DNA from 2 places in the Pseudoalteromonas simplex genome. Region 1 is predicted to be linked to the other one. Evidence: predicted binding sites of a transcription regulator. Region 1 holds the regulator's gene; the other holds the start of a gene.
What was found. The regulator ArgR, encoded in region 1, controls arginine synthesis, uptake and breakdown. The targets are predictions, from matches to a motif close to ANTGAATANNTATTCANT.

Region 1 (5,684 bases):
TAACTTCAAATTTTAGTGCGCTGATTCAATTAGAAGATTTAGGCTTAACGCAATCAATTAATAGTGATGTAGTTAATGCGAATGTGCCAAGCACTTTTCGCGATGCCGACGGTCAATGGATAGCACTTACTAAACGTGTACGTAATGTTTACTCTGCAAAAGAGCGCGTTGGTGCGCTTGGTGAGTTAACATACGAAGATTTAGCGGACCCAAAATACAAAGGTAAGATCTGCACTCGCTCTGGTAAACATCCATACAATTTAGGTTTAGTTGCTTCTATGGTTGCTCACCATGGCGAAGCAAAAACTAAGCAATGGCTTGAGGGCGTAAAAGCCAATTTAGCACGTAAACCGCAAGGTAATGACAGAGCGCAAGTCAAAGCCGTAAAAGAAGGTTTATGCGATCTGGCGTTAGGCAACAGCTATTATTTTGGCAAAATGATGCAAGATGAGCAGCAAAAATCATGGGCTGAAGCGGTTTATATTAACTTCCCTAACCAAACGAACCGTGGTTCTCATATCAATGTATCGGGCGTTGTTATGACCCGTTATGCTAAAAACCCTGAAAATGCCTTGAAACTGGTTGAGTATATGACCGACAATAAGGCGCAAAATATGTATGCTTCCGTTAATATGGAATACCCTGTAAAGCAAGGGGTTGCATTATCAGAGATGGTTGCATCATGGGGTGAGTTTAAAGAAGATAGTCTACCTCTTGATGAGATCAGCAAATATCGCCCTGTGGCACTGAAGCTGATTGATGAAGTAAAGTTTGATTTATAACGAGGATATTTCTCGTAACACATTTTTATAAAAGCTGTTTTTTAACAGCTTTTATTTTATCTGGTATTAATCCACTTATGCATGTGAAGTTTTCGCTGTCGCGTTGGCAGCTTATAGCCTGGCTGATTGGCCTGTTGCTTGTTACGCCATTAGGCTTTTTATTATTTGAATCTCTACAAGGAGATTCAGATGTATTTCAGCACCTTTTCGATACCGTGCTGTGGGATTATACCCGTAATACTCTCATACTCATTGCAGGGGTAGGGCTGTTAAGCTGTGTAATTGCATTGCCGTTAGCTTGGTTAACTGCATATTGTGACTTTCCTGGGCGTAAGCAATTTGAATGGGCGTTAATGCTGCCTTTAGCAATGCCAACTTATCTTATCGCCTACGTGTATACCGACTTACTTGATTATGCAGGGCCTGTACAGATCGCACTCAGAGACTGGTTTGGTTGGCAATCACCAGACGATTACTGGTTTTTTGATATTCGTACATTGACTGGGGCTATTTTTATGATTGCCTTGGTACTCTATCCTTACTTATACCTAATTTTTAAAACGGCACTCAGAGAGCAGTCTTTTAAACTAGTGCAAGCTAGTCAACTAATGGGGCTATCACCATTACAAAGTTTTTTACGCGTTAGTTTGCCTCTTGGTCGTGGGGCGATTGTGGCAGGGGTTACATTAATCAGTATGGAGGCCATGGCTGATTTTGCTACCGTCAATTACTTTGCTGTAAGTACGCTCACTACCGCTGTTTATGATACATGGCTTGGCTATTACTCATTAACCGCAGCGGCGAAAATCTCAGGCATTATGTTACTGATTTTGTTTTTAACCATCATGGTTGAGCGCTTTAGTCGTCGCAATCAAGCTGTGTATGAACGTCAGTCAAGCGTAAACAGCGCAACTTTGTATCGCTTAAAAGGCGGTGCGGCATGGGCTGCAAGCTTGGCTTGCACCGTTGTGCTGGTATTGGCTTTTATTCTGCCGGTTGGGGTATTAGTTAAATATGCCATTGTCTATGCAGATGAAGCATGGAATGGGGCATTCTTTAATTACGCTTGGCAAAGCTTTAAAGTGGCTGTAGTGGTGAGCATTGCAACTATCCTATTGAGCTTATTGGTATTGTTTTATCAACGCATTGCGAAGCAAGCTTACCCCTTGATCCCTGGGCGTTTAGCAAGTACTGGCTATGCCTTACCTGGTACTGTATTAGCGATTGCTGTATTGCTCCCATTAACTCAGCTAGATGATGCATTAAATAATTGGCTTGAGCCTTTTGGTTTATCACCAGGGTTACTTTTAAGCGGTACTTTATTTGCGATGATTTTTGCTTATGTTGTACGTTTTTATGCGATTGCGCATGGCGCGCTTGAAAGCAGTTTTTTACGTATTAGCCCATCGTTAGATATGGCCAGCCAATCAATGGGCAAAGGGCCCATGCAAACCCTTTGGCGAGTACATTTACCGCTATTAAAACGCGGTATTTTAACAGCTGGTTTGTTAGTGTTTATTGAGTGCATGAAAGAGTTACCTGCAGCTCTATTACTCAGACCTTTTAATTTTGAAACCCTAGCAACTCATGTTTTTCAATATGTTAGTGATGAGCAATTGGAGCTTGCGTCAATTTCAGCCTTGTTTATCGTGTTAGTTGGGTTAATCCCTTTGTATTTCGTTAATCGTTCGATGGAGCAAAATCACTCATGAGTCATTTGATAATTAAAGACTTAGCTTATCAGTACAATGCGACTCAGGTGTTGAGTGAACTAAACCTCAATGTTGAACAAGATGAAATCGTCTGTTTGCTTGGCGCAAGTGGCTGCGGCAAAACCACCACCTTAAAGGCAATTGCCGGGATTTTACAGCCTGATCAAGGCTATATGAGTATTGATTCAAAAGTGGTCAACGATAGTGGGCTGTTTGTTGCACCGGAAAAACGTAATATTGGCATGATGTTCCAAGACTATGCGCTGTTTCCTCATTTAACGGTAAGCGACAACATTGCGTTTGGTCTTAGCAATATGAGCAAAGCGCAAAAGCGAGAGCGTGTAGATGAAATGCTTAGCCTTGTTAAACTCGATGGTTGTGCACAGCGATACCCTCATCAGCTTTCTGGTGGACAGCAGCAACGTGTGGCAATAGCCCGTGCACTTGCTTACAAACCAAGTTTATTATTACTTGATGAGCCATTTTCGAATATTGATACACAAGTGCGTTTTGAGCTTATTGCAGATATACGCCGAATTATTAAAGCTCAGCAGGTTTCTGCGGTATTTGTTACCCATTCGAAGGAAGAAGCTTTCGCATTTGCTGACACGCTTGCCGTTATGCATGGTGGAAAAATAGCCCAACAAGGCTCTCCTGAGCAGTTATTTAGCCAACCTAACTCAAAGGTGGTTGCAGAGTTTCTTGGTACGGGCATATACTTAACGGCAAAAGTATTAACGCCAACTGAATACGAAACGGCGTTTGGTGTGGTTCACTCATTGACACCGAACAATGCAGATTGTCAGCAAGGTCAAGTGTATATAAGACCGCACCATATTCAGTTGTGTGAAGCTGCGCACAGTGACGCAAACAGTTTAACTATTTTGCACAGGCGCTTTATCGGTACGCGTTATGTATATCGAATTAATATTGCAGGGCAAGAGTGTGAAGTTGCTGCAGAGCAAGACCGCGTGTTAGCTGTTGAGCAACCTGTAAAAATAAAAATAATGCCGCACACAGTCAATTTTTTTCATGATTAGTAATAAATAACAATCTTGAATCCTTGGCTTTGTGCAAATAACGAGAAGCTAAGGATTCACTATGGCGCAAGCGCAATCTGGGATTTGTGCTGAAGCAAACTTACATGGTTTGCACCTGTTTTTTAATGTTTACGATGGCCACGATGAGTCATTACGTAAAAAACTAAAACGCGTTAGCGTCATTCAAGATGAGTTTGCTGATCAGTTCTCAGAAGCCATGCTATCGTGCGTGGTTGCCCTTGGTGCTCAGTATTGGCCGCATATCTTGCCCGAGTTTATTCCTAGTCAATTGCAAAGCTTTCCGAATGTAACTCACAGTGAGCATGTGATGAGTGCCCAGCCATTTGATTTGTTTGTACAAATTCGCTCAGACCGTGAAGATGTAAACCATCTATTTGCCCTGCAAATCCTAAAATTATTAACACCGGATGTTGAGCTGGTGGAGCAGGTCCGTAATTTTCGGTTTTTAGATGGACGTGATTTTAACGGCTTTATTTATGCAGGCGATACACCTCATGGCCGTCAAAAGCGTAGTACAGCACTTATCGACAAACCGGGTCACTTTGAAGACCAAGGCAGCTATATTCATGTTCAGCGCTTTGTGCATGATTTGAGTGTCTGGCAGCACTTATCGTTATCAGAGCAAGAGCAAATCATGGGGCGCACGCGTCTAGATAACACCTTGATTGTGCCTGCTGTAGAAACCAGTCATGCGGTTCGTAGTGAATTAAAAGATGAGCATGGCCAGCCTCTCTTGCTAAACCAAAGCATGCCATTTGGTGATGTGCATAAGCAGGGAATTTTAATGGTTTCGTGTGCGGCGCAAGGGGATGCGTTTGAGCAGGTATTAAAGAGTCGCTTGGGGCAGGGCGATTGCTATGATCATTGGCTCGATTTTACTCAAGCCGATATGGGATCTGCGTTTTTCGCCCCGTCAGTAAACTTCTTAAAGCAGCTTTAAACGGTATCGAATAAAGTGCGTACGCGATCAAGCGTCACATCGATTTCAGAAATCTTCGCAGGGGCGATAAAAATAGTGTCGTCGCCTGCAATAGTGCCTAGTACGCCATCTGCTTTACCGAGTGAATCAAGTAAACGAGCAATTAATTGTGCTGCGCCTGGACTGGTGCGAATAATGATCATCATTTCGTTATGCATAATATCAATAACAAGCTGACGCAGTGGGCTTTTCGCTGTTGGCACACCCATTTCAGCCGGTAAGCAATAAACCATTTCTTGTTTTGCATTACGAGTACGTACCGCACCAAATTTGCTTAACATGCGAGATACTTTACTTTGACTAATATTATCAAAGCCTTGCTCTTTTAATGCTTCGACAATCTCACCTTGTGAACCGAAGTTTTCTTCTTTTAATAGCGCTTTAAACGCTTTGATCAGTGCTTCTTGTTTGTCTTGTGGTTGCATGTTGCCGTTTCTTTATTCATAAAATGTAGGGTAATTCTACACAACTCTGCATATTTATGCAGTATTAGTTTACAAAGTCGTCCAAAATGCAGTGTCTTTACAGCCAAGTTTACAACTATGGTCGAAATTATACGCGAAATAAGCAGGATAAATTTGTTTTTAGTCGCTAATTTCATTATCTTTAGGGCCACAAATATTTCCTACCTCAAATTACGGAGAATTCCAATGAAAGTTGCTGTTTTAGGCGCAGCTGGCGGTATCGGCCAAGCATTGTCTTTATTATTAAAAACAAGTTTACCTGCAGGTTCTGAATTATCGTTATACGATGTTGCCCCTGTTGTTCCTGGTGTAGCGGTTGATCTTTCTCACATCCCAACAGACGTTAAAGTTGAAGGTTTTGGTGCTGACAGCTTAGACGCAGCATTAGCTGGTTGTGATATCGTTCTTATCCCAGCGGGTATGCCACGTAAGCCAGGCATGGACCGTGCGGACCTTTTCAACGTAAACGCAGGTATCATCAAAACATTAGCTGAAGGCATCGTTAAAAACTGTCCTAAAGCGTTAGTAGGTATCATCACTAACCCAGTAAACGGCACTGTGCCAATCGTTGCTGAAGTATTCAAAAAAGCGGGTACTTACGATGCAGGCCGTGTATTCGGTATCACAACGCTTGACGTGATCCGTTCAGAAGCATTTGTTGCTGAACTTAAAGGTTTAAGCGCAAC
Region 2 (5,684 bases), on a different contig from region 1:
TTCCTATGACTCGTTTACGTAAAACAATCGCTAATCGTCTTCTTGAAGCGAAAAACTCAACTGCAATGTTAACGACTTTCAACGAAGTTAACATGAAGCCAATTATGGATCTTCGTAAGCAGTACCAAGAAGTATTCGAAAAGCGTCACGGTATCCGTTTAGGTTTCATGTCTTTCTACGTGAAAGCAGTAACTGAAGCACTTAAGCGTTTCCCTGAAGTAAATGCGTCTATCGACGGTGATGATATTGTTTATCACAACTACTTCGACATCAGCATCGCGGTTTCTACACCACGTGGTCTTGTTACTCCAGTTCTTAAAGACTGTGACAAGCTATCAGTTGCTGAAATCGAAAAAGGTATCCGTGAGCTAGCGCTTAAAGGTCGTGACGGTAAATTATCAATTGATGATATGACAGGTGGTAACTTCACTATCACTAACGGTGGTGTATTCGGTTCATTACTATCTACACCAATCATCAACTTACCACAGTCTTCAATCTTAGGTATGCACAAAATCCAAGAGCGTCCTATGGCTGTAAATGGTAAAGTTGAAATCTTACCAATGATGTACTTAGCGTTATCTTATGATCACCGCCAAATCGATGGTAAAGAATCAGTAGGTTTCTTAGTAACAATTAAAGAGTTACTTGAAGATCCGACTCGTTTACTACTAGATGTTTAATCTGGTTGTATGAAAACTAAGCTGTGAACCTCGTTCACAGCTTTTTTTTTGCGCCTTTGGTCTAACTGGGGTTTTCATGTGGAGCCTTGGGATTTATACTAAGTGCGCAATTTGGGATAGCTGTTTATTTTGCATAAATATTCAGCTCTTTTAGTATAAAAAATTGGATAAAGCATCATGAATTTGCATGAGTATCAGGCAAAACAACTTTTTGCCGAATATGGTTTACCAGTTTCTCAAGGTTTCGCTTGCGATACACCTGAAGAAGCTGCAGCAGCTGCTGAGAAAATCGGCGGTGATATGTGGGTTGTTAAAACACAGGTTCACGCAGGTGGCCGTGGTAAAGCTGGTGGTGTTAAGCTAGTTAAAACAATCGACGAAGTTAAAGAGTTCGCTGCGAACTGGTTAGGTAAAAACTTAGTTACTTACCAAACAGACGAAAATGGTCAGCCAGTAGCTAAAATCCTTGTTGAAAGCTGCACTGACATCGCTAACGAATTATACCTTGGCGCTGTAGTAGATCGTGCTTCTCGTAAAGTTGTTTTCATGGCATCTACTGAAGGTGGTGTTGAAATCGAGCAAGTTGCAGAAGAAACTCCAGAATTAATTCACAAAGCTGAGATCGATCCACTAGTTGGTCCTCAAGCTTACCAAGCTCGTGAATTAGGTTTCAAACTAGGTTTAAACCCTACTCAAATGAAACAGTTCGTTAAGATCTTCATGGGTCTTGCAAACATGTTCAACGATTTCGATTTCGCATTATTAGAAATCAACCCGCTAGTAATCACAGACGAAGGTAACCTTCACTGTCTAGACGGTAAAATCGGTGTAGATGGTAACGCGCTTTACCGTCAACCTAAAATCCGTGAAATGCACGATCCTTCACAAGAAGACGCGCGTGAAGCTCACGCTGCAAGCTTCGAGCTTAACTACGTTGCACTAGACGGTAACGTTGGTTGTATGGTTAACGGTGCAGGCCTAGCGATGGGTACTATGGACATCGTAAACCTACACGGTGGCAAGCCAGCTAACTTCCTAGATGTTGGTGGCGGCGCAACTAAAGAGCGTGTATCTGAAGCATTCAAGATCATCTTATCTGACGACAACGTTAAAGCTGTTTTAGTTAACATCTTTGGTGGTATCGTTCGTTGTGACATGATCGCAGAAGGTATCATCGGTGCAGTTAAAGAAGTAGGTGTAAATGTTCCTGTAGTAGTACGTTTAGAAGGTACTAACGCTGAACTTGGTCGTGAAGTACTAGCTAGTTCTGACCTTAACATCATCGCTGCTGAATCACTAACAGACGCAGCTGAAAAAGTTGTTGCTGCTGCGGAGGGCAAATAATGTCTGTATTAATCAATAAAGATACAAAAGTTATCTGTCAAGGTTTCACAGGTGGCCAAGGTACTTTCCACTCTGAGCAAGCGCTTGAGTACGGTACGCAAATGGTTGGTGGTGTAAGCCCAGGTAAAGGCGGTCAAACGCACCTTGGTCTTCCAGTATTCAACACAGTACGTGACGCTGTTGAAGCAACTGGCGCAACTGCATCAGTTATCTATGTACCAGCACCTTTCTGTAAAGATGCAATCTTAGAAGCTATCGATGCTGGCATCGAGCTAATCGTTTGTATCACTGAAGGTATCCCAACACTAGACATGGTTGACGTTAAAGTTAAGCTTGATGAAACTGGTGTTCGTATGATCGGTCCTAACTGCCCAGGTGTTATCACTCCGGGTGAAACTAAGATCGGTATCATGCCTGGTCACATCCACAAGCCTGGTAAAGTAGGTATCGTATCACGTTCTGGTACTCTTACTTATGAAGCGGTTAAGCAAACTACTGACGCTGGTTTCGGCCAATCAACATGTGTTGGTATCGGTGGTGACCCAATCCCTGGCACTAACTTCATCGACGTTTTAGAAATGTTCGAAAAAGACGAGCAAACTGAAGCTATCGTTATGATCGGTGAAATCGGTGGTACTGCAGAAGAAGAAGCTGCAGAATACATCAAGCACAACGTGACTAAACCTGTTGTTTCTTACATTGCTGGTGTTACTGCACCTGCAGGTAAGCGTATGGGTCACGCTGGTGCAATCATCGCAGGTGGTAAAGGTACTGCTGATGAGAAATTTGCTGCATTAGAAGCTGCTGGCGTAAAAACTGTACGTTCATTAGCTGATATCGGTAATGCACTTAAAGAGAAAACAGGCTGGTAATCAGTTCTAATCTCTTAAAAAAGGCTCGCTTATGCGGGCCTTTTTTGTATTTATCCCTTTCTTATAACTCGCACGAAAATTCCGCCTATAAATTAAGAATAATAATGCTTTATTTGTGAATATAAATTCCATACACTTGTGGCTTGTATATCTGTTTTTATTAAAACATTCGACTTTAATAAGGTAAATATTACGTGCGTACCACAGAATTGGTAGATGGATTTCGCCAGTCAACTCCATACGTTAATGCTCACCGCGGTAAAACATTCGTTGTTATGCTTGGCGGAGAGGCGATCGATCAGTCTGGTTGTCGCAGCATCATCAACGATGTCGCGTTATTAACTAGTCTTGGTATTAAGATTGTTTTAGTGTTTGGTGCTCGCCCACAGTTTAACGCAGCGCTTGAACAAGTTGGCATAACTAGTCAGTTTCATAATGAGATACGGGTAACTGATAACGCAACATTTGATGTAATTAAAAAAGTTGCGGGTGCAATGCAGTTCGATATAACCGCGCGTTTATCTACGTCTTTAAGTAGTACACCTATGTCTGGCTCATTTTTAAATGTTGTGAGTGGTAATTTTGTTATTGCTCAGCCTTTAGGTGTTGATGAAGGTGTTGACTATCATCATTCAGGTAGAGTGAGACGTATCGATGTTGCGGGTATTCGCCACCAGTTAGATAACAACGGAATTGTTCTGCTTGGGCCAATAGCGGCGTCTGTTACAGGTGAAAGCTTTAACTTAACAGCTGAAGAAATTGCTACGCAAGTAGCTCTCAAACTACGCGCCGATAAAATGCTTGGCTTTTGTAAAGAAGCCGGTATTTTGGATGAAAATGGTGAAGCAATTGCAGAGCTAATGCCAAATGAAGCTGAGCAGCTACTAGTAAACTATCGTAAGCAACCAGATTCATGTTTAAGTGCTACTGTATTCTTACAAGCTGCAATTGATGCTTGTCGAGGTGGCGTACATCGTTGCCATCTTGTTAGTTACAAAGAGGATGGCGCATTACTTCAAGAGTTATTCTCTTTAGATGGTATTGGTACACAAATCGCACCACAAAGCTCTGAGCAATTACGAAGTGCAAGTATTGCTGATATTACCGGTATCATTAACCTTATTAGACCCCTTGAACAACAAGGCTATTTAGTGCGCCGTTCTCGTGAACAGCTAGAAATCGAAATTGAACAATTTACAGTTATTGAGCGTGATGGGCTAATCATTGCCTGTGCGGCTTTGTATCCGTTTGCTGATGAACAAGTAGGGGAGTTTGCAAGTTTGGCTGTTCACCCTCAGTACCGAGATGCCGACCGCGGCAGTTATCTACTGAGGTTTATTATTAATAAGGCTAAACGTGCAGGTTATTCGCATTTATTTGCTCTCACCACACGCAGCATTCACTGGTTTTTAGAGCAAAGTTTTGAAATAGTGACAGTTGATGAACTACCTCCGAAGAAAAAAGCGCTATATAATCATGAACGCCGCTCTAAAGTATTGCGTCTAGATTTAACTAAGCTAGGTAATAAGAGGTGACGCATGCGTCACCTCTTATACTCTTAATATTGATAGTTAATGTGCTGATAAAAACGCACACGTAAATCTTGGCGAGTCGGATTAAATGCCAGCTCGTCAGTAACTTCATTTATCGCACTTTGCACTTGATTCATAAACTTACCATAACCAATGTCATGCTTGTCTTTATCGGCTGCGGCAATCACAAAATGTAGTGAATCTACAAGTTGAGCTGCATCCCAATACTGTTGTAATTGCACCTGCTCAGAGCTGCAATCAAAGGTCAGCTTTTGCAGTTCGCTGTTACTTTGTGCGTTATCAATATTGCTATTACGAACAATAGGGCGGGTACCGTTAGCGATGAAAGCGCCGAGTGTTAATCCGCGTTTATCACATGCTCGTTTGAATGCATCAAAGATGTATTGATAAAACTGCGTATAATTCTCTTCATTCAACATATGCTGAAATTGCGTTTTAATGGCGCGAGTTACTGGAATCGAAAACCCAGCGTATGTCATCTCACTGTGTTCATTTGGCACATGACATTGGCGAGACTGGTAACGTGGGTATAAGCTACGTAATTTATAGCCATAGCTTTCTTTGTGACCTTTTGCTTTAGCAAATAAATCATAAGTTAGATGTTGGTGGTCACGAATTTTAAGAGGTGGTTGGCCGCTTAGTAGCTTTTCTTGTAATGAGTTGATCACTCTTTGCACATTATGATGAAAACTAGCCGCATGAGCGCGAATATCTTCACCAGTCGCTAAAAATAATAAACGAATTTTTTTGCATTTTTGCTCACCATCAGCAAATACATTATGTGCTTCATGGTATTGTGGGTTATAGAAAAACAAAATCTGCTTAGCGGTTTCTAAGCTATATGCCTCATCATGGTAACGAACCACGGGTAATTTATCGTTGGCGATTAGGTGTACATTATGTAATTCATACTCATCACATAGTGCAAATAACTCCCTTGCAAGACGCTTATAAGCACAGCTCACATTGGTGAACTGGGCAAAAAACTCATCAGTAGGTTTAAATTCAACTAACACATACTGGTTTGCACGTGCTGAGCTTGGAATATAGACTCGATGTTGATTGAGCGAAGCCATCTTTTTTCCTTATTGGTAGTGAAACTGACGGCACTATATCGCTAGTCAATGATCATTTTATTGCGTTAGAACAATTTTTTTACCGATTTTGTCCAGTCTGTGAACTATGTATTCAACAATCGACGTAATATCTTCAATAAACATGATGCAACCACT

Region 2: the regulator ArgR is predicted to act here: its motif matches at 3,014-3,031, upstream of argA (amino-acid N-acetyltransferase).

Annotation. Positions count from the first base shown of each region.
Region 1 is NZ_JADILN010000003.1:357,341-363,024, reverse strand. It holds gene IRQ78_RS09145 (Fe(3+) ABC transporter substrate-binding protein) at 1-782, shown strand, start outside; gene IRQ78_RS09140 (ABC transporter permease) at 860-2,494, shown strand; gene IRQ78_RS09135 (ABC transporter ATP-binding protein) at 2,491-3,534, shown strand; gene IRQ78_RS09130 (Dyp-type peroxidase) at 3,596-4,495, shown strand; gene argR (transcriptional regulator ArgR) at 4,492-4,959, opposite strand; gene mdh (malate dehydrogenase) at 5,185-5,684, shown strand, end outside.
Region 2 is NZ_JADILN010000002.1:206,193-211,876, reverse strand. It holds gene odhB (2-oxoglutarate dehydrogenase complex dihydrolipoyllysine-residue succinyltransferase) at 1-683, shown strand, start outside; gene sucC (ADP-forming succinate--CoA ligase subunit beta) at 861-2,027, shown strand; gene sucD (succinate--CoA ligase subunit alpha) at 2,027-2,899, shown strand; gene argA (amino-acid N-acetyltransferase) at 3,094-4,434, shown strand; gene IRQ78_RS04865 (DUF3083 family protein) at 4,458-5,528, opposite strand.